Linked DNA regions of Bryobacter aggregatus MPL3. Each later gene encodes a partner of the first gene's protein in a complex. Links are inferred from orthologs where the notes say so. Each region holds a gene or a part of one and is shown on either strand. Other genes may lie near its edges.

Region 1 (14,458 bases):
TTCCTTGGCCCAGCACACTCGATACTTCAATCCGGCCCGCATGAGACCGCGCGATCTGCTGCGCGATCGCCAGGCCCAAGCCATAGCCGCCACTGGCGCGGTCCCGCGACGGATCGACGCGATAGAAGCGATCGAAAATGCGCGGCAGCGCATTCTCCGGAATGCCGCACCCCGTATCGATTACAGCAACGCTCCAGTACGCGCCAGCTTCCTGCAATCGCAGCCTTACCGTGCCACCGGGCCCGGTATACTTCAGCGCATTCTCTAACAGGGCCGCAACCAAGTGGCGCAGCGCATCCGCGTCTCCATAGAGATCGGCGGAGGCTTGCGGCACATCGATGTGGAACGCAATCTTCTGATCGGTAAACAACGGCTCAAGCTCTGTTGCAAGTCCTCGCAGCAGCGCGGCCAGATTCACCGGAGCAATACTATCAGGCGCATCTTCACTGCGCGCCACTGCAAGCAGGCTTTCCGTCAGAAGATTCAGACGTTCCGCAATCCGCAGTACAGACTCAAGCGTCTGCCGGTACTCTTCCAGCTCGCGGCGCTTGCGTAGCGACAGTTCCACTGTTGCCCGCAAGGCGCTCAGTGGCGTGCGCAGCTCATGAGCCGCATCCTCGGTAAAGCGGCGCATCCGGGAGAAAGATTCCTCCAGTCGCCCCAGCATTTCGTTCCAGGCCTCAGCCAGCCGGCTGAGTTCATCGCGCGGCCTGGGCACCACAAGCCGCCCACTCAGATTGCCGGCGCCGATCGAACGCGCAGAACTCGTCATCGCATCCACCGGCCGTAGCGATCCCCGGCTGATCCAGTAACCCGTCAGTCCAATCAGCACCAACAGCAACGGTGACGACCAGGCGAGCAGCGTCGTCACTTCCTGCACCGATTCCTCAATCGGCACCGTGGACGCGGCCGCCCGCGTCTGTAAGGACCGGCCGTACAAACGGAAGGATCGCTCCCGCACCAGCGCAGGCGCAGGAACGGGGTCGCCATGCAGCAGCAGTTGGCCGTCTTCATTGCGGACTTCAATCAGATGACCTTCGGGCTGTGTCGAGGCATACTCCGCCAATTCGAGAGGAATGCGATCTGCCGTCGCCGCTGTGGTTTCGCGCACAAGAAAATTCTCGACACCCCGCAATCGATGATCGAGCGACTCCGCAAGATGCGCCGTCAGCCGCTGTCTCAAGAGCGTGATCACCGCAACTCCCGATAGCACTAGCGCGAAAAATAGCAGGCCTCCGAAGATCAGAGTCAGCCGGATGCGAATGGGAAACATGGCGATCAATGCTCCACGCGGATTGAGTAGCCCACGCCGCGGCTGGTGTGGATGAGTTTCGATTCGCCCGGCGGATCGACTTTGCGGCGAAGCAGATGCACGAAGGTGTCGAGCGTCGCATTCTCAATCTCAGCGTCATAACCCCAGACCGCCTCAATGAGTTGGTCGCGGGAGACAATGCGGCCACTGTTCCGCAGCAGCATCTCCAGAATTCCATACTCCGTGCGCGTCAGCTCAATCGCCCGATTGCCGCGACTCACTTCGCGCGAAGCCGTGTTCAACGTCAGATCGGCGATGCGCAAGACCAGTTTCTGGGGCGAGCCACCGCGACGGGCCACCGCGCGCAACCTCGCCAGCAGAACCTCAAGCGCAAAGGGCTTGGTCAGATAATCGTCGGCCCCGGAGTTCAACCCATGAACGATGTCGCGAATGGTGTCGCGCGCGGTCAACATCAGAACCGGCGTGTGGCAACCCTGCTCGCGCAGGCGGTGGACAACGCCAAAGCCATCCAACCCCGGCAGCATGACATCAAGCAAAATGACATCGAAGTCATTCGTCTTGGCAAGCTCAAAGCCGGTCACTCCATCTTTTGCAAGAACCACCGAATCGCCTTCTTCGCGCAGCGCCTGCTCGAGAACCGGCCCCATATCCACATCGTCTTCCACCACGAGAACCCGCATCCTGCCTCATTCTTTCCTGTGAATCTTCAGATTTGCTTCAGATGCCTTGAAGGTTATTTTTAGATTGCTGTGATGTCCTTAGGCTACGATGCCATGGCGTCCTCTTCATTTCGCAATCTTCCTGGTTAGCGCTGGACTTGTCGGTTGCGCAAGCCGTCTTGCACCAGCGACAGCAACCGCGACGCAGGCCGGCATTCAGTCCCGCACGCAACTGCCGCTCCCTCCTGAGAACAAAGGCGGCGATGCGATTCAGTTTCCTCCTGGAATCCAGGCCGAGCAGCCACTCTCCTCCGATGACGCGGCGGCAATCGCATTGTGGAACCAACCGCAGTTGCGAGCCGATCTTGCCAGCCTGGGCATTGCCCGTGGCGATCTGATCGATGCCGGACTGCTGCGCAACCCCAGGCTCGACATGCTGCTGCCTGTGGGCCCCAAGCCTTTTGAGCTGATTCTCAATCTGCCGATCGAAGTGCTCTGGCAGCGGAAGCGCCGCGTGGCGGCCTCCCAGAAGGCTTATGACCAGTTGGCCCAAAGCCTGATTCAGAACGGACTCAACACCGTCCGCGATGCACGCCTCGCGCATGCGGACCTTGCGCTGGCCATTGCACGAGAGAAGGCTGGTCAGCAATCCGTCACCTTACGCGAGCGGATTGCAAGCCTGACCGAGGCGCGATTGAAGGCTGGCGACATTAGCGACCTGGAGGCGATGGCCGCCCGCAGCGATGCGGCCTCTGTGCGCGAGCAATTGCTGCGGCTGCAACACGATGTCGCACTGGCCACCGAGCGGCTGCGGATGGCGCTGGGCCTTGCACTGCACAGGAGCGCTATCACGATCACCATAGCGCCCATCGACGAGGCTCCGCCGCCACAGGCCAGCGAACTGGTGGGCAAGGCCTTAGAGGCCAGGCCAGACCTGCGCGCAGCGGAGATTGCGATTGCGGCCGCAGCCGAGAGAGCCCGTTGGCAACGCTCGCAGCTTGGTTTGGTCGCGGCGCAGCTCAGCTCAAAGGGCGTTGGCACGAACGGAATTCTCACCGGCCCCGGACTCAGCGCAGAGCTGCCCATCTTCCATCAGAACCAAGGTCTGCGTGCCCGCGCCGATGCGGAAGTCGCAGTCGCCTCACGCCAGTATCTGGCGATCAAGCAACGCGTGGCGTTCGAAGTCTATGAGTCGCGCGAGCTGCTCGTACAGGCCCAAGACGCACTCCATCGCCTGCGCCAGGAAGTTCTACCGCCTCTGCAAAAGACCGTCGCATTGGCCGAAGAGCAATACCAAAAAGGCGATGTCGCCTATCTCTTCGTACTCGAACAATCGCGCGGCCTGATCGATGCAGAACTACGACTCGCCGATGCCGAAGTAGCCCTCAGGCGGGCCCAAGCCCTCCTCGACCGGAATGTAGGAACCAAATGAGCACTCTCCATCACTTACTCGTTTTTAGTCTGCTGGCCCTTGCCGCTTGCAACTCTGCACCGGCGCCCGAGAAGAAGGCAGCGGTAGTACCAGCCAAGGTGGACAACCGCGTGGCGGAGAGCCATCTGACCCAGATCACGCTGTCACCAGAAGCCGAAAGCCGTCTGGGCATCACAGTCGCCGAAGTCGCGGAACGCAGCGCCTCCAGGCACCTGACCATCGCCGGAGAAGTGATGCCCATCCCTGGCAAGACACTGCTCGTAACGGCGCCCGCCTCAGGCGCAGTTACACTTGTGCGCAAGGGCCTGATGGTGGGCCAGTTTGTCAAAAGCGGGGAAGTGCTCTTTCGTCTGACGCCGATGCTCGCCCCCCAACGCGACCTCAAAACAACTTATGAATCCGATCTGCAATCTGCCAAGGCCAGGCTGGACACCGCCACCCAGCAACTAGAGCGGGCCCGGCAGTTGCTCAGCGATCTGGCTGGCAGCAAACGCAATGTGGAGATTGCCGATCAGGAGTTTGGACAGGCCAAGGCCAACTTCGACGCAGCAGCCCTCCGCCTGAAGCGGCTCGAAAGCCATCCGCTCGAGGCCGACGTCGAGATGAGCGTCGTTGCGCCTTCCGATGGAGTGTTACGCCAGTTGCTTGCCGCCGAGGGCCAAAACGTCGCTGCTGGAACCGTCCTCTTTGAAGTGGCGGACTTCCGCAATGTGTGGCTGCGAGTTCCCGTCTACGCCGCAGACCTGAAGGATCTCGCGCGCGCCAACCTCGTTGAGATCCGGGAAATGGACGGCGCCGGAACCATACGCAAGGCGCGTCTCGCATCGGCGCCTCCCAGTGCCGACCCGCTAGCCGTAACGGCCGATCTCTACTTTGAGCTTCCCAACTCCGATCTGATGCTGCGCCCCGGGCACAGGCTTTCTGTCTCCTTGCCCCTGCAATCGCAAACTCGAAAGGGCCTGGCCGCCCCGGCCTCGTCCCTCATCTATGACAGCTATGGCGGCACCTGGGTGTACGTGCAAGCAGGCCCGCAACTCTATCGCCGCCAGCGTGTGGATCTGATTGAGACCGCCGGGAGCACAGTCTACTTTGCAAGGGGCGTGAGCGCCGGGATGAGGGTGGTGACGGCAGGGGCTGCCGAATTGTTTGGAACAGAATTTGGAGCAGGACATTGAGAACCCTCGTTGCAACCGCGCTTCGCCTGCGTTGGGTGGTGGTGGCATTGTCCATCCTGCTACTCCTCGTTGGCTGGCAGGTGATCCAGAAAGCGCCGCTCGATGTTTTCCCTGAGTTCTCGCCCATCCTCGTGGAGGTGCAGACAGAGGCGCCCGGGCTCTCCACCACCGAAGTCGAGTCGCTCATCACCACTCCGATTGAGAACGCGCTCAACGGGGTGAAGGGGATGAAGACGATGCGCTCGAAGTCCGTGCTCGGCCTGTCCTCAGTGGTGCTGATCTTCGGGCCCGACACTGAACTGATGGCAGACCGGCAACTCGTGCAAGAGCGCTTGCTCACCTTGAGCGGTCAACTCCCGATCCTCGCCAAGACTCCCGTCATCCTCTCCCCGCTCTCCTCCACCAGCCGTGTGATGAAGATCGGCGTATGGTCCGGCAAACTCTCCCAAACTGAAATGACCACGCTCATCCGGTGGACCGTGCGCCCCCGGCTGATGTCCGTGCCTGGCGTCGCCAACGTCGCCATCTGGGGCCAGCGGGACCGGCAAGTCCAGGTGCTGGTCGACCCAGACCGTTTGCGCGATTACAAGCTCAGTCTCGCCGAAATCATTCGCGTCACCCAGGACGCCACCATGCCCGCAGCCGGTGGCTTTGTCGAGACGGCAAACCAGCGGCTCTCTGTCACCCACATGCCCGCCGTGCACTCGGCCGAGGACCTCAAGGAAGTGCCTGTTGCCTTCCGCAATGGAGCGCCCCTGCTGCTCGGCCGCGTGGCAAATGTCACCGAAGGGCACCAGGCCCCAATTGGCGATGCAGTGATCAACGACCAGCCAGGTCTGCTCCTCATCGTCGAAAAGCAACTGGGAGCGAACACGCTCGAGGTCACCCGCAATGTCGAGAAGGCGGTCGCGCAACTGGGCCCCGGCCTGCAAGGCGTGCAACTCGACACCAGCATCTTCCGCCCCGCCACCTTCATCGAGATGTCGCTTGAGAACCTGAAGCAGGCGCTGATCTGGGGCTGCATTCTGGTAGCTGCCATTCTGATTCTGTTCCTGTTTGAATGGCGCACGGCGGCCATCAGCCTCACCGCCATTCCGCTCTCGCTTATCACAGCGGCGCTGGTCCTCCATTGGCGTGGCGCCACCCTGAATACGATGGTGATTGCCGGGCTGGCCATCGCATTGGGCGAAGTAGTGGACGATGCAATCATCGATGTCGAAAACGTCCTGCGCCGCTTGCGCATGAATCACGATTCCGGCAATCCACAACCTGCATGGAAAGTGGTCCTGGAGGCGTCGCTTGAGGTGCGCAGCGCGGTGGTCTACGCCACCATCATTGTCGTACTCGTCTTCCTGCCCGTCTTCTTCCTCGACGGCCTGGCCGGCACTTTCTTCCGGCCGCTCGCTTTATCCTACATCCTCGCCGTCCTTGCTTCGCTGGCCATTGCCCTCACCGTCACACCGGCGCTTTGCCTGCTCCTGCTGCCAAAGTTTGGACAGACGACCGGAGGCCACAAGGAGACCGCGCTCGTGCGAGGAATCAAGAGCGTCTATCGCCGACTGCTGCCGCCGCTTCTCGCACGCCCCAAGACGATCATCGTTAGCCTTGTCTGTATTTTCCTGACGACAGGCTTTGCCGTCACTCGATTGGGAGAGGAGTTTCTGCCGCATTTTCAGGAGTACGACTTCCTGATGCACTGGGTGGAGAAGCCGGGCACTTCACTGTCCGCCATGCAGCGCATCACGGCCCGGGTCAGCCGCGAGTTGCGTGCCATTCCCGGAGTGCGCAATTTCGGCTCGCACATTGGACGGGCTGAGGTGGCCGATGAAGTAGTGGGGCCAAACTTCACGGAACTCTGGATCAGTCTCGACCCCAAGGTGCCCTACGCGCCGACGGTGGCCAAGATCCAGGAAGTGGTCGACGGCTATCCCGGGCTCTACCGCGATCTATTGACTTACCTGAAGGAGCGAATCAAGGAGGTGCTGTCCGGAGGCAGCGGCGCCATCGTCGTCCGTCTCTACGGACCCAATCTTGAAGTCCTCCGGCAGAAGGCGGCAGAGGTCAGCGGAACCATTGCAAAGATCGACGGCATCGCGAATCTGATTGTCGAGCCGCAAGTGGATGTGCCGCAGATTGAGATCCGCGTGCGTCCCGAAGCGGCGCAGCGCTTCGGGCTCACCGCCGGCGATGTCCGCCGCGCGGCCATGACCTTGATCCGTGGCACAAAGGTCGGCGAGATCTATGAAGACCAGCGCATCTTCGATGTCTCCGTCTGGACGGAGGAAGCCACGCGCAACGATATCGCTAGCCTGGGGAAACTGTGGATCGATGCGCCCTTGGGCGCGAAGATTCCGCTCGAGGATGTCGCAGAACTGCGCATCGCCCCCACACCGAATCTGATCCAGCATGAGAATGCAAGCCGCAAGATCGACGTCTCCTGCAATGTGAAGGGACGCGATCTCGGCAGTGTCGCAAGAGAGATCGAACAACGCGTCCACGCGCTGCCTTTTGAGCCGGGCTACCATCCCGAACTGCTCGGCGAATATGCGGCGCGCCAAGCCGGCCAGCAACGGCTCTTCGCACTCTCCGGCCTGTCGCTGCTGGGCATTTTGATTGTGCTTTATACGGACTTCCGGTCGCCGCGCCTGGCCGGGCTGGTCTTCGTCAGCCTGCCCTTTGCGCTGGTGGGCGGTGTTGCCTGCGTCCTCGCAACGGGCGGTGTGCTATCGCTCGGATCACTGGTAGGATTCGTCACCGTGCTGGGAATCGCCGCGCGCAACGGCGTCATGATGGTGAGCCACTACCGCCATCTCCAGGAGCAGGAAGGCGAATCCTTCGGGCCGCATATGATCCTGCGTGGCGCCGAGGAGCGGCTGGTGCCCATTCTGATGACGGCTGCGGCAACGGCGCTGGCATTGCTTCCGATCGTGCTTGGTGGCAACAAGCCCGGTCATGAGATCGAACACCCCATGGCGGTTGTGATTCTGGGGGGCCTCGCCACCTCGACACTGCTCAATCTCTTTGTGCTTCCAGTGTTAAGCCTGCGCTTTGGCCACTTCCAGCAGGAGCCGAATGCCTAACCTTCGCCTAAGTACAGCAGGATCTTCCGGCGAATCTGATCGCGCACCTTGCGGAATGCGGCCATTCGTTCTTCTTCCGACCCTTCGACAGCAGTCGGGTCCTCAAAGGGCCAATGGAGCCGCTGCGTGGCGACGGGAAAGACAGGACAGGACTCTTCCGCGTTGTCGCAAACCGTGATCACGAGATCGAGCGCTGTTCCGGCAAATTGATCGACAGACTTCGAGCGATGGCCGGAAATGTCGATCCCGATCTCGCGCAGGACGGCAATCGCCTCAGGGCGAACAATGCTGGGCTTGGTGCCGGCGGAATGGACTTCCAATCGGCCCTTCGCCTCCTGCCGGAGAATGCCTTCTGCCATCTGGCTTCTGGCGGAGTTCCCGGTACAAAGAATGAGTATGCTCTTGGGGGACATCGAAATTACCTTTCAAGTGGAGTTGGAAACCAATGACGGGTCTGATTGCACACGGCACAAACCGAGAGCATCACCGGAACCTCAACCAGCACGCCAACCACGGTTGCCAGCGCCGCGCCGGACTCCGGTCCGAACAAAGCAATCGCAGTTGCAACGGCCAGTTCAAAGAAGTTGCTAGCGCCGATCAGTGCGCCTGGCGCCGCAATAGAGTAATTCACTCGCAGCAGCCGCATCAGCCCATAGGCAAGCGAAGAGTTCAGATAGACCTGCAAGGTGATCGGCACAGCAATCAAAAGAACGTGGAACCACCGTGCGGTGATGTTGTCTGCCTGAAAGGCAAACAACAGCACCAAGGTCGCCAGCAGGGCCGTCATCGTCAGAGGCGCAAAACGCGGCAGTTGCTCCATTTCAAACCAGTCCCGCCCGCGCTTGCGAATCAGAAGGCGTCGCAGCACGGCGCCTGCGGCCAAGGGAATAACGATAAAGACCAGCACGGAGTCAAGCAGGACGGCAAAGGGAATGGTGAGCGAGGAAGCGCCGGTCACCAGATACTGGACAATCGGGACAAACAACACCAGCATCAACAAGTCATTGACGGCAACCTGAACCAGCGTGTAAGCGGGATCCCCATCCGTCAAATGGCTCCACACAAACACCATCGCAGTACAGGGAGCGGCCGCCAGAATGATGCAGCCCGCAATGTACTGATCCGCTTCTGCGGGCGCAATGAAGGAAGAGAAAACAAATCGGAAAAAGAACCACGTGAGAAAAGCCATGGAGAATGGCTTCACCAGCCAATTGACGATCAGCGTCACCACCAAAGCTGCGGGCCTGCGACCCACATCGCGAACCGCGCCAAAGTCGACTTTCATCATCATCGGCGTGATCATTAACCAGATCAGAATCGCGATGGGTAGGTTGATCTGGCTCGATTCCCCGAGTTCCCAGCCGCGCAGACTGTGGACAACACTAGGCAGCATCTTGCCGCAAGCCAGCCCCACGGCCATGCACAGCGTAACCCAGAGCGTGAGATAGCGTTCAAAGAATGCAAGCTGCTTTCGCGCTGCCCTAATCATGCGCCACAATACGGGGTTTGAGCGCACGGATGAAGGCGCCCATAAACTTTCCGTCCACCTGCAGCGCAATCGCATCAATATCCAACCCCTGGCCACTCAGAAAACTACGAGCCTCCTCTACGCGGTAGATACGGGTGGCTTCGATGTGGATCTCCTCAAAACCGCTTGCCTGCAGCTTGGCGGCATACTCGTTCTCGTCCAGCGCTCCGGCAAGACATCTCACCCACAGCCCCATGCTGCTCCGGATCTCAGGCAACATCTCCCCACGGGTCACAACATCGGCAACCGCAAAGCGGCCACCAGGCTTCAGCACCCGGAAGGCTTCTTGCAGCACCCGGTCCTTGTCTGCACTAAGGTTAATCACACAGTTCGAGAGGATCACGTCCACGGAGTGATCTGGAAGGGGAATGGACTCGATCTCGCCTTTTAAAAACTCCACATTCGCCGCGCCCGCCTGCCGCTGATTCTCGTTTGCCAGCGCCAGCATCTCATCTGTCATATCCAGGCCATAGGCCTTTCCGGTAGGCCCCACACGCCGGGCCGAAAGCAACACATCGATGCCACCACCCGAACCCAGGTCCAGCACCGTCTCTCCGGGCTGCAAGTCTGCCAGCGCGGTCGGGTTGCCACAACCAAGCGAGGCAAGAAGCGCCGCTTCGGGCACTTGCCGGCGTTGTTCCTGATCGTAGAGATTGCTGGTGATTGGATCGCAGCAGGAGGATGCTCCATGGGCAGATCGAAGAGCCGCCAGGCCGTACTTCTCTTGCACTACTGCCTTGATGTCTATCTTGTTCATCATGCTCTCCCTACTTACAGAGCGGGACAATCGCCTCGGGCCGGATCGCCTTGTTACGGGTGCAACACTCTGCGTAGAGGAAAGACAACACCGCTTCCAGAGCAGCGGTATTGGCCGTGTAACGAAGAAAAGTCCCTTCCCGCTGCACCAGCACCAAGTCCTCATTCTTCAGCTTCTCCAGATGATGGGAAAGGTTTGAGGCCGAGATTCCGAGTTCCGATTGAATCTCTCCAACTACCATTCCCGCAGGATGGGCCGAGAGAAGAACTTGCATGATGCGGAGACGGGACTCCGTGCCCATCGCCGCAAACATATCGGCGAAGCGGATCGTCCGCTCGTTTTCATCTTCTTGATTCACTATTTCTATAATAATTGAAATATTAAAATAGGCAAGCTTCTTTCTGAGAAGGCATGCCGATATATGGTCAGGGTGACGAATGGCGGTCAGCAGCGTTCCGGACATTTTGCCACCTCCACGAGCTGCAGCCGGGGTCCCCATTCGTCCATCAGAAGACCTTCGAGTGGTTGCACATGAAAACCACGCAATCAAATCGCCGCACCAACTTGAACCTGGAAACCACGGTCCTCTTCTGGAAGAGCCACAGAGAATTTCGTCGGATTGAAAGGGAAGATTGGGGCTCGAATTGCATAAGAAAAGGCAGAGGAGTATCAAAATGAACAAATTACTCATTACAGCAATCGCGATCGGCATCGGCGCCGTGGGAGCCATCGGCCAGCATCGCGAGGGAGGGGGGCGCGAAGGAGGGGTAGGAGGGGGACATATTCCTGCCCATGGCCCGGTTGCGAATCGGGCTCCGATGCGTGAGAACGAGTCCCGCGATACGAAAGAGAACAGGATTGCCGTCGATCAGAAGGGGCACCCGAATCTCCCGCATGTCCATGCAAAAAATGACGAATGGGTAGGGCATCGCAGCGGCGCGAATGATCCCCACTACCATTTGGATCACCCCTGGGCTCATGGCCGCTTTTCTGGTGGTTTTGGGCCACAACATGTGTTTGTGCTGACTGGTGGCAACCGGAACCGCTTCTGGTTCAATAACTTCTACTGGGCCGTCGCACCTTTTGACTACAGCATCGTCGATGACTGGAACTGGGCCGGCGACCAGATTGTGATTTATGAAGATCCGGTCCACGTAGGCTGGTATCTCGGATACAACTCGCGGCTGGGCACTTATGCCCACATTGAATACCTCGGTCTTTAATCTCTCGAGGAAAGACAGACGATCTACAAACGCTCATCCCAATATGAAAAATTTAATCGTAACAATGGACACATCCCTTACTCTTACGGTTAGTTTTCGCACAATACATTTCCGCAAAGATGGAAACCATCAACAAGGAAGATTGAACGTGTCGGAAGGAATGGCTCAGGAATGGGAGCACGCCGGATCTCCAGCGCGATTCCGAGGCAGAGTTTAGCAGTTTGAACTCTTTGTAGGCAAGATCGGAGCGCATCTCCTGTCGACTCCGAACCATGATTGAGATTCAACAGAAAGCGATAAGAAAATGAAAAACACATGGAAGAACACACTGCTAGTTGCATTTGCAGGAATCGCATTGTTGGTAACGCCCTTTCTGTCTGCTGACGAGATAGAAAAGGCTAATATTCCATTCCAGTTCACCGCCGGAGAAAAGGTCTATCCGGCCGGAATGTACGAGTTCCGGGTGGATTTAGCTTCGCGGGTCGTGAAGGTCACACAAGATCCCAAAGGAGCCGCTGGATTCGTGCCGTTCATCACCACAATGGCGGCAACGACACACTCGACGGCTACAGACAATCATATTGTCTTTGACAAAGTAGGAAACAACTATACCCTTTCGGAAATTTGGCAACCGGGTGAAGACGGAATCCTGGTTCATGCAACAAGAGGAGCACACGAACACCACGTGATTCACGTTCCTAAAAAGCAGAGGTAAGTCTGCTCGATCAGGTGGGTTCGTTTCTATCATTCGCAAGTATGGTCAACGAAGGTTCCATCCCCAATACCTCGACAAGGACATATGAACACCACATGCAAGATCGCAGTAGTCAGTTCCACGATCTTTTTACTGGCGTTTGCGCAGAACAGCCCTCGGCCCTCCGCCGGGGCAAACGAAGTCCCGGTGCAACTGGTAGTGACCGCAGAAGAAATACACGGTAGCGAGTTGCCTTCGATTGGCAAGTCTGATGTCAGGGTATTGCAGGGTGGAACGATGAAAGAGGCCCTAGACTGGGCGCCATTTCGAGGGGAAATGGCGGGTCTTGACCTCTACATCCTGATCGATGAGCGAGGAGATCCTGGAGCGGTGACGCGATTTGAAGAGCTTCGCCGCTTCATCTCTTCTCAGCCGCCAACCACCGCGATTGGAGTTGCTTATATGGAGAATGGGGAAGCACACGTCGTGCAGGCCCCAACCAAGGATCACGACAAGGCAGCGAAGGTCCTTCGAATGCCTTCGGGCAACGACAGTGCCGGTGCCAGTCCGTTTAATTCCTTGAGCAAGTTGATCAATGAGTGGCCCCAGGGGGCCCTGCGGCGTGAAGTGCTCTTAGTGTCCGATGGCGTTGACGTTTTTGAAGATGTTGGCGGGGCAAGCATGTATCTGGACGATGCAATCGCGGCAGCACAGTATGCTGGAGTGCAAGTCTTTTGTATTTATGCACCCAGTCTCGGCCATGCCAGCCATAGCCCTGCATTGGTCCGGGGGGGGCAGGCCTATCTTGCCGAACTCGCCGAGCAAACCGGCGGAGAAGCGTATCTGAGCGATCAGGGGAATGCGCAGTCGTTTACGCCCTATCTGGCCGATGCGGCCAAACATCTCGCTCAACAGTACCGCGTCAAATTTCTCGCCATCCCTCTCGAGGAGAAACCCGGAGAAAGAAGCGCGTACCAACGGATCGCAATCCGCTCACGGCTCCCGAATATCCAGTTCCTCGCCGCCCGCAGATTCTATCTCGCTGCCGGCACAGCTACCAAGCCATAGCGAATGCAGATTGGGTGCGCTGTTCCCGATTGAAGGCAGAAGCGCGGCGAACTCAGAGCTTGTCTTCTCACGCCATCAATAGGAACATCGGCAAAACGCCGATCTGAACAGGCACACCGGAAGCAGCCAGCAGACCATCTGGAAAAACGGCCCGCGCAAAGCTGCCGCGACCCGGAGTTGCCGTTCCTTCGCACAACGAACGAGTTCTTCACTCACATCCTCCTTCAGTCGCTTCCCGCGGCGAAACCAACAGGCATCCGTGATACCCTCGGATTGTCTCTTGGTGCTGGACTCGGCGATTCGTCGCGGTGTCTGGCTGAAAAGGGAATCCGGTGCAATTCCGGAGCTGCCCCGCAGCGGTAAGCAGGAACGAACGCCAATCATCCGCCACTGAGCTCACAGCTTGGGAAGGCTTGGCTAGTAGGTTTGTATCCAGCCTGTAAGCCCGAAGACCTGCCAGAGTCGCCGTCCTTGTGACGGCTACCCCATGGACTTCGAGGGAAGGGCTCCGTGAAGATATTACTCTCCGTTTTTTTCTATACGTGTGTCATTTTCGCCCAACCGGCGCCGCGTCTTGCGATTGTCGGTGGGCCGCAACAATTATGGCCGCGTATTACGACAGAATTCGCCAAACGTTATCCCGGCCGTGAGATTCAGTTACTCACCACCGCGCCAACAGCTCCCGTTCCGGTTGATATTGTCTTCGCCTACTACCCGACCCCAGAGGAGTTACAAGCCTCCCTTTCCTACTTGCCTGACAAGTCACTGGCGCAGCCGCAGGAGTTTGCCGCGCCGCTATGGCGCAGGACGATTGATCCCCAGGCCAGCGTCAAAGCCTCTGCTTATCTCGATGAGGGGGGTGTTGAAAATGGCGTGCGTCTGGTGGCCTATCTTTGTGATCTCGTCAGGCCCAACTGGAAACTCAGTCCCGAGGCGCCTCTCAAAGGCCCACAATCCGGCATCTATCATCCCGATGCAGAGGAACTATTTTCAAGCTTCGAGGCCTATCGCAACTGGTGGCTCCAACGCGCAGGACGGCAAGCCGCGCCCCCTGCCGTCGCGCTGGCCTTCTTCAGTAGCTGGCTTCGAGGCCGCGATCTTGCCGTAGTCGATGCCGGTGTCCGGAAACTGGAAGCACGCGGCTATCTGCCCATCCCTGTTTTTGGCTATCCGACAGATCGATTCACACCCCTCCTGCAACACCAAGGGAACATTCAGCCTGCAGCAGTCATTACGCTCAATGCCACACTGTCCTCTGTGAAAGATGCGGACATCTACACCTCCTGGAAGGTGCCGGTCTTCAATGGACTGGTGACACGAGATTCTCTGGAGCAGTGGCAGTCGAGTCCCAAAGGCTTGGCGCCCGATCGGATTGCCCCTCATTTGAGCTTCCCGGAACGCTCCGGACTCGTGGCCCCCACTCTGGTGGCCACTACAGAAAGCTCTGCCAATGGCGCGAAGATGACGCTTCCGTTCCATGCTGGCCTCGACAGCCTCCTCGACCGTGTTTCCCGTTGGATTGCGCTCCAAACAAAGCCAAATTCCAGCAAGCGTGTCGCCGTGATTTAC
Region 2 (14,472 bases), 1.6 Mb from region 1 along the record:
CTCGACATCGAACTGCAAACCCTCCGGGCTCACCGAGATCCACCGCCCCTGCACCTGATTCCCGTCCAGAAGCTGCACCATCACCTGACGGCCAGCGAATACCGTCGGCGTCTGCTCCCAGGCAATTCGCTCCTGCCCCAAGATCGGAAGAGCAGCCCAAAGACAAAGCAAAACAATTCTCATAGCAGAAGCCTAGAGCCCCCACGCCCCTGAGGGTTGAGCTACTGTGACACTATTTACGCTGTCACAAGACCACGAAGTTCTTCGACAGATTCGCTCGATACAATCCGAAACACAATCGGCTGTCACTGTTTTGGAAACGCAGCGCCGCTCACCACGTCCGCCGCCACAATCGCGCAAGCCTGCAGCCCCTCTTGCCATCCGGCTTTCGCCGGATTCCGCAGCAACACTTCATCTGGCGGAAACCCTAAGGCCGCGAGCAAGGTCGAAGCCCAACTCAGTACCGACGCCGATCGGGAAACATCTGCGATCAGAATCGCCACCGGCGGCCGTTCCCTGCCCGCCACAATCTCCTGCATCGATCGCAACTGAATCACCCGAAACGGAGTATCGCCTAAATGAGCAACCACAGCCTCCACTTGGCCAGCACTCACCAACACACAAGTGCCCCTCTCAAACTCATCCTCTGGGCGGGCGGAAGCAATCGGCTGTCCCAAGGACTCACTCAGTTCCGTTGCCAGAATCAGAGCCAGTTCCGGATCAGGATCCACCACCACAAAACGCCGGGCCTTCCGGCGCTGCACCTGACGCTCGATCGCAGCCTGAATGTCTTCGATGCAATAGCCAAGTCCTTGTGCCTCGCCAATCCAGTTCTCCACCAGCGGATCCAGCTCCAATGCGGTGGAAGGAAAACGGAACTGCCGCACAAAGACACCACTCCCAGGAAGAGAACGAACCCAACCCCGCTTCGCCAGGTCTTGATATACCGCATGCACGGTATTGCCATGAATACGCAGCTTCCGGGCCAGATCCCGCACACTCGGGAGCTTCTTGCCGGGTGCAAGCTGACTGCTGAGAATGCCAAGCAGTAACTGCGAACTCAACTGTTCCCGGATGCAAATCGAAGACCGGCGCGAGATCCACAGCGGCATCATATTGCCGTTCATCATAGCTTCCCTGCAACCGGACTGCATTGACACCAGCATCTCGGTCCGCTATATTCCTAAAATACTGTAGTTTCAACAGCTTGTCGGGAATCTGTTACAAAGTACTCTCTTCGCGGATCCGCCTTGTTGCCGGCCCGTTTCCCGTACAGCCTGTATGCATTGAACAGCGAAACTAGAGTTTTGCAAATGGAGATTCGGCAATGGCCAGCTTGCCCGATGAGCGGAACGCGGAAGCGCCGCTCAAACCACAACACCGAGACGTGGAAGAACACCCTGTGATGCCCGGAGCCCCTGTAGAAGGGGTGGAGGCGGAACAGGACTCTTCGAGCGGCGAGGAAAACTACGAACAGATGATGGCCGAGTATGGCCACATCGAAGAGAATCACGACGGCGAAGTGATCCTCGGTCACATCCTCAGCATCTCCGACGACACGGTCATCGTGGACATCGGTCAGAAGACTGAGGGCTTTGTGCCGCGCGACCAGTTCCTCCAGGAGATCAACGTCGGCGACCAGATCGAAGTCGTTGTGGATCGCTCTGGCACCAGTCCCGAAGGATTTCTCTATCTTTCTCACGAGAAAGTGCGGCGCCTCCGTCATTGGGACACGCTCGAACAGGCAATGAACGAGGGTCTTCTCGTCAGCGGTCATGTGTTGGCCAAGGTCAAAGGTGGTCTCAGCGTGGATGTCGGCGTACGCGCCTTCATGCCCGCTAGCCAGATCGACCTCCGGCCCACTCACAATCTCGACCAGTTCGTCGGCCAGGACATCCCCGTCCGCATCCTCAAGCTGAACCGCCGCAAGGGCAATGTCGTTGTCTCCCGCCGCATGGCCATCGAAGAGGAAGTCACAGCCAAGCGTTCCGCCGCGCTTGAAAGCATCTTTGAAGGGGCTGTCCTCGAAGGCACGATCAAGAACCTCACCGACTACGGCGCCTTCGTCGACCTCGGTGGCATCGACGGTCTGCTCCACATCAGCGACATGAGCTACGGCCGGGTCAATCACCCGAGCGACGTCGTCGCCAGTGGCCAGCCCGTCACCGTACGAGTGCTCCGCTTCGACCGCGAGAAGGGCCGCATCTCGCTCGGCATGAAGCAGCTCTTTGTCGATCCCTGGGAGACAGCCGTCGAGCGCTACGTGATCGGTTCCCATCTCCAGGGCCGCGTCGTCAGCGTCACCGACTACGGAGCATTTGTCGAAATCGAACCCGGCGTCGAAGGCCTCATTCATATCTCAGAGATGACCTGGAGCCGGCGCATGAAGCACCCGGGCAAGGTCGTCAAGCCTGGTGAAATGGTCGAGGCAATCGTGCTCGATATCCGTCCGCAGGACAAGCGCGTTTCCCTCGGTCTCAAGCAGCTCGAAGCCGACCCCTGGACCACACTTGGCGAGCGCTACAGCGTCGGCAGTGTCGTCGAAGGCCGCGTCCGCAAGCTCACTGACTTTGGAGCCTTCATCGAAATTGAAGAAGGCATCGATGGCCTCGTTCATGTCAGCGACATGAGCTGGACCAAGCACGTCAAGCACCCCTCAGAGCTGTTGAAGAAAGGACAGATGGTCCAGGCCGTCATCCTCCAGATCGACACCGGCCACCGCCGTCTCAGCCTCGGGATCAAGCAGTTGGAGCCAGACGCATGGGAAACTTTCTTTAACACCCACATGGTGAACGAGATTGTCACAGGCAAAGTGGTCCGTGTCGCGAATTTCGGAGTTTTCGTCGAACTCGCCCCCGGCGTCGAAGGTCTGTGTCACAATTCCGAAGTGCCCGGTAGTGAATCCCGCGGCGCAGGTGCCGCACCTCTGCCCGTGGGCAGCGAGCACGAATTTAAGATCATCCGAATGAACGAAACCGAAAAGAAAATCGGCTTGAGCATGAAGGCCGTTGGCGAAGAAAAAGACCGCGCCAGGCTGAAGGGCTATCAAGAGCAGGCAGAAGCTGCCAGCCAGAGTTTCGAGGCCCAAAATCAGGATGGGGAGGAAGGCTAGACGCCAATGACCAAAGCCGAATTAATTGAAGAAGTATCGCGAGTTGTCGAGATGACTCGCAAGGACTCCGAAATCATTGTCGAAGCTATCTTCGACAGCGTGGTGCGGAGCCTGAAGTCCGGCGAGAAAATCGAAATCCGCGGCTTCGGTAGTTTCCGTACCCGCGAGCGCCAGTCCCGCATTGGCCGCAATCCCAAAACCGGAGCCCGCGTCGAAGTACCCGCCAAGCGGATTCCTTACTTCAAGCCTTCGAAGGAACTGAAAGATCTCGTCAACGGTGACGAGTCCACCCCCGCGGCCTAAATCCGTGGACCATCTCTGGAGCCCCTGGCGCTACCGCTACGTAACCAAGGAAGACACAGCACGCCCTGCCTGTGTCTTCTGTGAAAAGCAGAACGAACTCACCGTCTTCACGGCCCAACACTGCTACGGCCTGCTGAATCTCTTCCCCTACACCAACGGCCACATGATGATTGCGCCCTTCGAGCATGTCTCGCGCATTGAGGACCTGCCGGAGCCAGCCTGGATCGAGATGATGCGCATGGCCCGGCTTGCCGAACGCAACATCCGCGCCGCCTACCGTTGCGAGGGTCTCAACCTCGGCTTCAACATCGGTTCGGTGGCAGGCGCAGGCATCGCCGGCCACATCCACCTCCACGTCCTGCCACGCTGGAATGGCGATGCAAACTTCATGACCGTCATCGGCGAAACCCGCGTCCACCCCGAGAGCCTCGAAGACTCTCTTGCCAAACTCACCGCCTGCGACTGGACCCTCAGCGCCCTGTAAAGGCGAAGCGCTGCGTCACCCCATTCCCGGCGTCCACCTCGATCACATTCGTCCCCCGCCCCAACACCAGTTCCACCCCAATCGCGCCCGCCACATCAAAGTCCCGGTCCTGCACCTCGCGCACATTCCCTGCCCCGCTGACCACCGTCACGCTCGGCTTCGCGCCCAGCACCATTCCGTTCTCATCCATCACCCGGAAGAACAGCAAGTCCTGCTGCACCGTTCCAGACCGCGCGCTGCTCGCCTGGTAGAGCACCTGAATCTCTGCGGCTTCTTCCTTCGCCTTGCCATACCAATAAGGCACTCGTAAGACCGCGCCGCCTTCCTGCTGCAACAGCACAACACCCGAATAAGCACCGGGAGCCACCGCGGGCAGATCGAGACTCAGTGTGAGCGTCGCGGCTTCATGCGGCGGCAGTTCCAACTCGCTCGTGGAGATCGCAGGAGCAATTCCCTCCTTCGCCTCCACGGACACCTGATAAGTCGCAGCCGTGCTCTGCAGATTCGTCACCTGGATCGTATGGTCCTTCGCCGTGAACGAGACGCTGATCGGCTCAAAGCGAAGCGTCGCATCGAGCGCATTTGTCAGATGCAAGAGCCCCGCGCCACTTTGCACTACAGTCAACTGCGGCAGCGGTTTCGCGCTATTCACCAGTAGAGAGCGATAGTCGATCGGCTTCAATCCGGGGCGTGCCGCCTTCAACACCGCAGCCGCACCCGCCGTGATCGGCGAGGAAAAACTCGTCCCGTTGATCAACCCATAACCGCTTGCCGAATACACCTCGCCGCCCGCATAGTTCGACTCGGCCGCCGTATAGACATTCGTCCCAACCGCAACCAGATCGGGCTTGATCGGCACTCCCGAAACAGGTCCACGCGCGCTGAAGCTGGCCAGACGATCGGGACTCACATCCCGCGCCTTCACCGCAAGGTCCAGCGTCACATCCAGCGAGGCGGCCTTCGAAAGTTCGTCCTCATATCGAATCCCATCGGCATAACGCAGAAACACAGCAGGCAGTGTCGCAGCACCGGCAGACATTGTGATGAAGTCGGTCGAACGTGCCGCATCCGAATAGATCACCGCGGCAACGGCTCCAGCAGTAGCCGCATTGTTGATCTTCACCTCAAAGCTGCAAGTCCCACGCACAATCAACGCAATCTGCCCGCGCAGGCGATCCCCAGAGAAGCGGTCGCAGGCAAGGCCGGCGCTCACCATGGCGGCCGCAATTGAATTGGTCCCCGTTGTCTGCGAACCTGCCAGCGCCGGCGCAGAACTCCCATCCGCCGCAATCAGACCCGCGGCAAAGAGACGTCCATTCTCTGAAGCGCCCACCGTCAACGCAGTAGGGGCCGTACCCGGCGAGCTAAGCGTCGCATGGCCCGGGCCATCATTGCCCGCCGAAACCACAACGATCACCCCCGCCTCTTCCGCCTTCGCCAGCGCCTGCACAATCGGATCATTCTCAGGCCTCGCCGCCAGCATTGAGCCGAAGCTCATATTGATCACATCCATCCCATCGGAAACCGCGTCTTCGATCGCCTGGAGAATCGCCGAGTCCGTCGTGCTGTCGTTGTAACCGGGGGTGCCGAAGATCTTATAGACCCCGAGATATGCCGCGGGCGCCATTCCGGCCAGCGGACCGATCGGCGAATCATGGCTCACCCCCGCGGCGGACATCGCCACCGCCGTGCCATGCCCACTGCGGTCGAGAACGCTCGGATCCGGGTCCCGGTAAGCCCAGAGAGTCGGATAGCTGCGCGCAACAATCACCTTGTTGTTCGTATACGCCTGATCCCGCGCATAGTTCCATTTCGGAAAGCCCTCGAGCACAGGCAAAGTCGCCGACTGGAACCCGGGATGACTCGCCTCAATCCCACTGTCAAGAATTCCAATCTTCATGCCCGCCCCAGCATGTTCGAGCCCCAGACGTTCCCAGGCAGCAGCCACCGCATGCACCTGCGCGGCCCGATCGAGAGTCTTCTGGAAAAGCCGCACCTTATGGACGCGCTCGACACCGGCAAGCTGCCGCAATTGACGGACATCCGTCTCTTCGTTCTGCCCCTCCACCATCAGCGCATTCGCAACCAGTTCGGTATGCCCCAAGGTCTGAAAGCCCCGCGCGCTGAGTTCGGAGCGCACTCCATTCTGGCGCTGCCGCACACGCGTCCGCCGTTCCGCCTGCCGCATTTCGCCAGGCTCATTCTTCAGAACAACGATGTATTGGTTCGGGACGAATTGTCCCCAGAACGGGAGGGAGAGAAGGAGGAGGAAGATCAAACGCATAACAGCTCTACTGAGTGGAACAACCCAACAGACGCCTCGATGTCGCGTTTCGATTCGATTGCGGTGTAAAGAAAGGTTAAGTGAAAAAGGGAGAGAACCTTCCGGTGCTCTCCCTTTTCAGAGGAAAATGATCCAGGTCGCGATTAGCTGACGTGCGGTTCGAGCATCTTGACCAGATCGCTCTTTGAGACGGCGCCCACGCGCTGCTCGACGATCTGTCCGCCCTTGAACAACAGAAGAGTGGGAATCCCGCGCACGTTGTAGCGCATGGCAGTGCCACCATTGTCATCGACATTCAGCTTGCCGACCTTCAATTTGCCGTTGTACTCATCAGCAACAGCGTCCACAGTCGGGGCAATCATCCGGCACGGTCCGCACCATTCGGCCCAAAAATCGACCAGGACAGGCTTGTCTGAGTTCAAAACCTCAGTGTCCCAAGCCGAATCGGAAAAATTAAGTGTATTTGCTCCAGCCATTATTCAATCTCCAAGGGTTAAGATGCGTACCAAACGGGAAAGTTGCAAGCTAGCTCTCCAACAATTCACGGTACAGTTCCGAATACTGCCGGGCCGATTTCGCCCAGGAGTAATCCCGTCCCATCGCACTCTGCCGCATTTTCTCGAACCGGTCCTTGTCTCCATACACCGCCAGGGCGTGCCGGAGACACTCTGCCAAATCCCAGCTCTCAAAACGCCAGAACTTGAAGCCCGTCTCTGCATCAATCGTATCATCCAGACCACCGGTCGCGCGAACCACCGGCAGAGTCCCATAGCGCAGACTGTACATTTGATTGAGGCCACATGGTTCATAACGCGACGGCATCAGAAACAGGTCAGCGCCTGCTTCAATGTGATGCGCCAGTTCGTTGTTGTAGCCTCTCCAGAAAATCATCCGGTCCGGATAGCGGCTGGCATACCAACTGAACTGATTCTCGATCGCCTCTTCCCCCGACCCGAGCACGATCAGCGTCGCATCGCGCCATCCGAGCATCTCATCCAGCACGCTCGCCACCAGATCGAAGCCCTTTTGGGTGGCCAAGCGGGACACAATGCCGATCAGCGGCCGCTCGATGCGATGCCCCATCCCAAACTCCTCGAGCAACGCGAGCTTACAGCCCACCTTGCCGCCCGGCTCGTCCGCCGAGTAATTCGCGACAATGTGGCGGTCCGTGCGCGGATCCCACTCCTCATAGTCGCACCCGTTGAGAATCCCGTGCAGGACCCCGGAACGGGCCCGCAACATCCCATCCATTCCGAATCCGTATTCGGGCGTCTGGATCTCTTGCGCATAGCGCGGACTCACCGTCGTCAGCGCATCGGCAAAGACCAAACCGGATTTCAGCAGGCTCGCCATCCCATTGAACTCAAGCAGGTCGCTCCGGTAAAAGCGATCCTCGACACCCGCATCCCACAGCTTCGAGCGGTCTACCAGTCCCTGGTAGCCGAGATTGTGGATCGTGAACAGAGACTTGGCCCCATAGAAGGCCGGGTCGCCGGTCACAAAGTTCTTGAGAAAGAGCGGCAGCAAGCCGGCCTGCCAGTCGTGGCAATGAAAAATCTGGGTCGGAAACAGGTAGCGGGCTACGCCCAGCGCCGCGCTGCAGAGGGCCGCAAAGCGAACGTGATTATCCCCGAATTCGCCATAGCGGTCGCCATAAAAACCGTCGCGGCCATAGAGCCCAAGGTGTTCGACAAAGAAGAACTTCGTGCCCCGTTGCACCTTTTGATAGATGTCGCACTCGTAATAGCCGCCACCGAGATAGATCCGCATCCTCTCGAAAACCTTTTCGGAAGCTCGGACGTCTATTGCCCCATAGCGAGGCAATACGACGGCACACTCATCTCCGAGCGCATTCAACTCCGGGGGCAAGGATCCCAGCACATCGGCAAGACCACCGGTTTTGGCGAACGGAGCCGCTTCACTCGAAACCATCAGGACACGAGACATAGCTTTGTATATTCTGCCAGACTGCACCCAAGGGAGCTAAGCTGACACTTTGAAGACCTTCTTTTTGATTTTGTCGCTCGCCTCGGCGAGTCTGTTCGCCCAATCGAGCATGGAGGTGAATCCGAACCTCTTTGTCGTGATGGCCGCCATCAACGCGGCCGGTTACGATGCCGACCTCGACAGCACCGCGAACTCCCCCATCCGGGCCCAGGTTCGGCAGTACATCGCGCAAGCCAAGCCCCCCGTCCTCCAACAACTCACTGAATTCTATATCGGCCATCGCAAAGCCGATCCGGCACGCGATCTGAGCCAGTACATCAGCTTTGCCCTCTGCATTGAATTGGTGCCGGCGGCTTCCGGGCCGGAGTTCCGCTATCGCATGCGCTTGAATGAACTGCCGCCCGATGTGCAGGAGTTGGACGGCTTTGAAAAGTTACTCACCCGTTTCTACCGGGAGACAAAGCTCGAAGGCCTGCTCGCCCGCAACCAAGCCGCCCTCGACCGCGCCCTCGAACCGTACCACTCCCCCGTCACGCTGGCGCTCCAGCAGATCGATGGCTATTTGCGCAGTACGCAGGTGAACAACACGAAGGGCAGCTTCCATGTCTATCTCGACCCGCTTGCCGCTCCCAATCAGATTCACGTCCGCAGCTACGCGAATGATCTTTTCGTCGTGCTCACCTCTTCGCCCGAGCCACAAGTGGAATACATCAGAAGTGCCTATCTGCACTTTGTCGTCGACCCGATCGCAATGCGCAGTTTGAAAGAGATCGAGAGCAAAGCGAGCCTGATCGATTTTGCCCAGGGCGCCCCGGCGCTTGACCCGCAGTACAAGCAAAACTTCCCGCTGCTCACCGTTGCCTGCCTCACCCGCGCCATCGATGCGCGCATGGCGCCGGCCAACCAGCGGAGCCCGAAGGTTGAGGAAGCGCTCAAGGAAGGCTTCATCCTCACTCCTTACTTTGCCGAGAAGCTGATGGAGTATGAGCATCAGGAATTGTCGATGCGCTTCTACCTGCCAACCCTGATCAACCACATTGATCTGAAGAAGGAAACCGAGCGGCTCGATGCCGTGAACTTTGCAAACGCACCACGCGAGCGCCGGGCCAAGGTGGCGCCCAAGCCGGTGGTGGAAGTCAGCCCGGCGGAAAAGATGCTCGATGACGCCGAACAGCTTTGGAGCAAAAAGGAGTACCAGCAGGCGAGCGTACTCTTCCGTCAAGCCTTGGAGTTGACCAACGCGCGTCCGCTCAAGGGACGGGCTTATTACGGCATGGCCCGCGTCGCCGCACTGAACAAGGATCCGCAGCTGGCCGTCGATCTCTTTGAGAAAACAATCGAGGAGGGCGCCGAACCGCAGATTTCGGCCTGGGCTCATGTGTTCCTCGGACGGCTGCTGGGCTTGGCGCAGGAGAACGAAGCGGCGAAAAAGCACTTTGAAGCAGCGATCGCCACCGCTGGAGTGTCCCCGATGGCGAAGAAGGCGGCGGAAGACGGCCTGAAGGGAACCCCCACCCCTCGGCCTTGATAAAGTAAAAAGGATATCTATGAGAATCACGAAATGGATTGTGGGCGCCTTCCTCTTCTCGGGCGTCTTGATGGCCCAATCGGCCGATGGGAAACAACCCAAGCTCAAGAGCCAGAAGGAGCAGGATGCGGTGATGGCAATCTTCAATGCTGCCGATCCGGCCGGCCGGATCACCGCAGTCGACGCCCTGCTCGGCAAGTTCGCCGATAGCGAATATAAGGGCACCGCGCTGTTCATTGCCACTGCAGCAGCAGAGGAGATGAACAATTGGGAGAAAACCGTGATCTACGGCGACCGGACTCTCGAGGCCGACCCCAAGAATTACGGCGCCATGTTGATCCTGGCCCGCGGCTACGCCACCCATACCCGCGAGTTCGATTTCGATAAGGAAGAGAAACTCGCCAAGGCCGACAAGTATGCCAAGGGCGCTCTCGAATTGCTGAAGAATGCTCCGAAGATCCGCCCGGACATCCAGGATGAGCAGTGGGAAGCTCAACGCAAGACCTGGATCTCCGAGGCACACGAAGCCATGGGTCTCGCCGCTTCTGTCCGCAAGAAGTATGATGATTCCGTTGCCGAGTACAAGTTGGGCCTCGAAGCCACTCCCGGCAATCAGAATCTGATGACGCGCATTGCCACTGCCTATCTCGACGCGAAGAAGTATGACGAGTCCATTGCCGCCGCCAATCAGGTGTTAGCTCTTTCAGGCTTGAATCCTCAGGTCAAGTCGATCGCTGAAAACATCAAGGCCCGCGCAGTTGCTGGCAAGGCAACAAAGTAATTCCATCCAACGTGGGGCACGAAGACAATCCGCTTTTGAAGACGCTGGAAAGCCGTCTCGGTTATACGTTTGCGAATCCGGCCATTCTCATTCGTGCCCTTTCCCACCGCAGTCTCAACTCTGAACGCAAGCAGGGCCGCGAGGAAATGGCCGAGCACAATGAACAGCTCGAGTTTCTCGGCGACGCGGTCTTGGGCTTGTTGATCAGTGACTATCTCTTCCAAACCTATCCCGAACTTCCGGAAGGAAAGCTCAGCATCCACAAAGCTCGCATTGTGAGTGCCGCGCATCTGGTGGAGGTGGCGCGCAAGCTCCAGCTCGGGCAGTGCCTGCTGCTCGGGAGAGGCGAAGAGTTGAGCGGAGGCCGTGAGAAAAAGGCGCTGCTCGCCGACGCACTCGAGGCCGTTCTTGCCGCAGTCTATCTGGACGGCGGATTAGAATGCGCGCGCGAAGTGGTGCAAAATGTCGTCATGAGCGTCCCGACCGCTCACGATGAACTCTCCGAATTGAAGAACTTCAAAGCCAGCCTGCAGGAGCTGGCGCAATCAAAGGGGATGCCCCAGCCGATCTATGTGACGGTGCGAACAGATGGACCGGAGCATTCCAAGACTTTCGTGGTGGAGGCTCGGGTCGGGACCCAATGGATCGAACAAGGCCAGGGCCCGACGAAAAAGGCCGCAGGGCAAATGGCGGCACGCGTGCTCTACCATCGCATGAGCGGCAATCTGAAGTTTACTGCCTCCCCGGTTGTGTCTTCAAACCATACTGGTTGAGAAACACCACATCCACGCGCCGGTTTTTGCGGCGTCCCTCCACCGTTTCATTCCCCGCCACGGGCACATTCTCCGCATATCCCGATACAGACATCCTTGTTCTCTCGATCCCGTAGCGTTCGCTGAATACATTCAGCATGGCAATCGCCCGGGCCGCAGAGAGATCCCAATTGGAACGGAAGCGATCATTGTGAATCGGGGTGGAATCCGTGTGTCCTTCGAGTAGCATCTGGTTCGGCAAAGTCCTGGCACTCTCGGCAATTTTTCCCAGAATCGGAAAGGCCTCGGCTTGCACCGCATCTCCTGCCGGTGGAAAGAAGGCTGCTTCCTTGAGGCTCACCACCAACCCGCGAGGCTCCATATTGATCGCGACCTTCCCATCGGCAATCTCATTGGCCAGTGACTTGGTAAGCGATTCGAGAGACGGCACCAGTTCGGCCAGCGCAGCAAGTGCGGGATCGGTTTTGCCGGTATCCTTCTCGGCGGGCTGTCCGGATCGCTTGGGATCGTCTGTCTCCGGAGGACGCTTGCGGCCCATCAGGTTCGCCAGCGCCTTGGGCATCGAGCCTTGCTCAAAGGCTTCCTTGACGGAGGCCGACATCTCCTTCGCTTTTTTCTTGTCGGCATGGGAACTGGCAAACATCACCACAAAAAAGGCGAAGAGCAGCGTAATGAAGTCGGCATAGGAGACCAGCCAACGTTCGTGATTTTCATGGGCGTGTTGCTTCTGGCGTCTTGCCATAACGGATTGGATGGGAGCGGCGTCCTTGGTGGTCACGGGGATCTCGGCTCGGTCAGGCGGCCACCGCTTGCGGTCCGCCTCCCGTCCGGCGTCCCGCCCCCTCCGAACTCGCCGACGTATAGGCTTCCAGTTTCGACCGGATCAGCTTCGGATTGAGCCCTTCCACAATCCCCACCACCCCCTCCAGAATCATCTCCTTCCGTTCTGTCTCCGCGCCAATCCGCGCCTTGATCTTGTTGGCTGCAGGAAGAAAGAGAAGATTCGCCAAGGCCACGCCATAAACGGTCGCGACAAAGGCCACGGCGATCCCGTGTCCCACTTCGGTGATGTTCTCCAGGTGCTTCATCACCTGGATCAAGCCGAGTACGGCGCCAATGATGCCGATCGTTGGCGCATAGCCGCCCGCCGCTTCAAAGACCTTTGCTTCGCTTTCGGCATGATGCTCTTCGACCGCAATCTGGAGTTCCATCATCGACCGCAGTTCAGAAAGATCGCACCCATCGACAGCCATCGTCAGGGCTTTGCGCAGGAACGGATCCTCCACCCGTAGAGAGTCTTCCTCGAGCGACACCAAACCCGTCTTGCGCGCCTTGTTCGCATAAGCAAGGATCTCTTCGATGACGGTAGCGGGGGAATTATTCTTCTCCACCAGCAACTCCTTGAAGCGCGCCAGCCCCCCACGCAAGGTGTGCATCGGAGTGTGGACCATCACCGCGCCCAAAGTGCCACAGACAACAATCAGCCCGGCGGTGTACTGCGTGATGTCCTTGATCACGCCGCCTTCGAGCACCAGGCCGCCGACGATCCCGCCGGCGGCGAGCAGCAGCCCTCCGATCGTCGCAAAGTCAAACCGCGTTTTGCCCGAACTATTCTCTGCCATGACTGACCCGGAGACCTCCGCGGGCGACTTCCCGCTTGAACTCAATCGACTTGGCAACAACTTCGTCCAGGCTTTCGAGCACACGCACCCGTTCGCCTGTGGTGAGCGCCAGAACCGTATCCGGGTTGGCTTCAATCAGGACGATCAGATCAGTGTTCACCACAAAACGTTCGTGGTTGAGCCTCGTCAACGCAATCATTGCTGTAAGAGTGCTTATCGGAGACGGGAGGGAAAACGCGAAGTTTAGTTTTGGAGAATTTCGAGAATCGCGCGCAACTCGTCGGAAAACTTCGTGCGCGGAGCTGGGCTCGGCTCGGGCTTCTTTTCGATCTCATTGACCAGGAAGAGCGAGGACTGGACCTTCGGCATGGGCCGGCCAGCCCCAGCGGCGGCCGTGTTCTTCTTCGCACTCTTACTGAGCGGCTTCGGCTTGTGTTCGAGATGCTTGCGGGCGCCTTCGATCGTGTAGCGCTTCTCGTAAAGCAGATGCTTGACCTCAAGAATGAACTCCACATCCTTGCGCCGGTACATCCGATGGTTCGAGCCCATCTTCTTAGGAGAGATGTTGGGGAACTCGGTCTCCCAATAGCGCAGGACGTGCTGCTTCAATCCGGTGAGCTTGGAGACCTCGCCGATCCGAAAATAGAGTTTGGCCGGAAGCTCGTCGGCCGACTTAATGCCGGGGGCGAGGTCTTCCGGGTCAAAACGTAATGTATCGTCTGGAGATTCCACCAAACCACGATGCTAGATTGCTTTCTGGTTCGGAGTCAAGCATTTAGCGAATATTCCTCACCCAACGTGTACAATTTCCAGCAATCTGGTTGACGGAGGAGTTACACTAGGATCAAGGAGGGGGCGTAACGGATTCGACGGGATGGAATGTTCCCCGGAAGGCGTGTCGAGCTCCAGGCTCTCGTAAAACGACTGGAAAAACACAATTGCCAACACGCAATTTGCATACGCTGCTTAATTAATTAAGTAGCCGTTCTAGCGGGCATGTTCACGGGCCCGTGGTGAACGTCACTTCGTGGACTGGGCCGAAGGCTTCTGTTCGGAGCCGCAAGCCGAGATCAATCGGACTAGGTGTTTGCCTTTTTTGCTGCTTCTCTAGGGTGAATGCCGAATTAAAAAATGAAGCAGATACACACGTAGTCGTTCGGGTGGCAGCCGTTTCGGACGTGGGTTCGACTCCCACCGCCTCCACCATCATAAGTTATTGAATTCAAATATGTTATAAGGCTAGCACCGAATTCTGTCTCGCTGGCGTCGCAAAATGATCGTCTCAGTGTGATCCGATCATTGGCCACATTAGCTGGCTTGAGTTCTAAAAGAAAAAGCCCGGGAGCGAATCCCGGGCTTTTTCTTATTCCATTTCCATGCTGGCGGTCGACCGATGCAGTTTGGGCATCGAGACGATGCGCAGGATGGGGACCAGCAATAGGATCAGGATCGGACCTAAGAGCATCCCACCCACGATTACCGTTGCCAGCGGACGCTGCACTTGCGACCCGATGCCGTGCGATAGGGCTGCCGGTAAGAGTCCGACGCAGGCCGACATAGAGGTCATCAAGAGAGGTCGCATTCGCGTCTCCGCCGCTTGGGTCATGGCCATTTCCCGCTCCATGCCGTCGTCCCGCA

What was found.
Region 2: the proteins of M017_RS0110480 (region 1) and trxA are in contact, whole or in part, in an NMR structure (PDB 2IPA), measured with the Bacillus subtilis proteins. The link is inferred for Bryobacter aggregatus MPL3 from one-to-one orthologs.

Annotation. Positions count from the first base shown.
Region 1 is NZ_JNIF01000003.1:2,223,778-2,238,235, reverse strand. Bases 6,325-9,141 are described here. They hold M017_RS0110480 (arsenate reductase ArsC), read right to left. Parts: upstream 8,033-9,141; coding sequence 7,616-8,032; downstream 6,325-7,615. Other genes in these bases: M017_RS0110470 (arsenite methyltransferase), read right to left, coding at 9,101-9,141; arsB (ACR3 family arsenite efflux transporter), read right to left, coding at 8,038-9,108; M017_RS0110485 (efflux RND transporter permease subunit), read left to right, coding at 6,325-7,619. Outside these bases: M017_RS0110505 (sensor histidine kinase), read right to left, coding at 1-1,273; M017_RS0110500 (response regulator transcription factor), read right to left, coding at 1,279-1,953; M017_RS0110495 (TolC family protein), read left to right, coding at 2,042-3,364; M017_RS0110490 (efflux RND transporter periplasmic adaptor subunit), read left to right, coding at 3,361-4,539; more of M017_RS0110485, read left to right, coding at 4,536-6,324; more of M017_RS0110470, read right to left, coding at 9,142-9,904; M017_RS0110465 (ArsR/SmtB family transcription factor), read right to left, coding at 9,915-10,367; M017_RS0110455 (hypothetical protein), read left to right, coding at 10,579-11,127; M017_RS0110450 (hypothetical protein), read left to right, coding at 11,432-11,842; M017_RS0110445 (vWA domain-containing protein), read left to right, coding at 11,927-12,889; M017_RS0110440 (cobaltochelatase subunit CobN), read left to right, coding at 13,400-14,458. UniProt on the Bacillus subtilis protein: Catalyzes the reduction of arsenate [As(V)] to arsenite [As(III)]. In vitro, can dephosphorylate para-nitrophenyl phosphate (pNPP).
Region 2 is NZ_JNIF01000003.1:3,841,917-3,856,388, reverse strand. What follows is about bases 4,994-7,824. They hold trxA (thioredoxin TrxA), read right to left. Parts: upstream 6,660-7,824; coding sequence 6,327-6,659; downstream 4,994-6,326. Other genes in these bases: glgA (glycogen synthase GlgA), read right to left, coding at 6,709-7,824; M017_RS0117800 (S8 family serine peptidase), read right to left, coding at 4,994-6,183. In the rest of the region: M017_RS27905 (GntR family transcriptional regulator), read right to left, coding at 306-1,130; M017_RS0117815 (30S ribosomal protein S1), read left to right, coding at 1,328-3,112; M017_RS0117810 (HU family DNA-binding protein), read left to right, coding at 3,119-3,415; M017_RS0117805 (HIT family protein), read left to right, coding at 3,420-3,899; more of M017_RS0117800, read right to left, coding at 3,886-4,993; more of glgA, read right to left, coding at 7,825-8,130; M017_RS0117785 (tetratricopeptide repeat protein), read left to right, coding at 8,180-9,658; M017_RS0117780 (tetratricopeptide repeat protein), read left to right, coding at 9,678-10,439; rnc (ribonuclease III), read left to right, coding at 10,475-11,212; M017_RS0117770 (flagellar motor protein MotB), read right to left, coding at 11,172-11,954; M017_RS0117765 (flagellar motor protein), read right to left, coding at 12,007-12,834; M017_RS0117760 (flagellar FlbD family protein), read right to left, coding at 12,821-13,033; M017_RS26835 (MerR family transcriptional regulator), read right to left, coding at 13,078-13,566; M017_RS0117750 (efflux RND transporter permease subunit), read right to left, coding at 14,198-14,472. UniProt on the Bacillus subtilis protein: Participates in various redox reactions through the reversible oxidation of its active center dithiol to a disulfide and catalyzes dithiol-disulfide exchange reactions.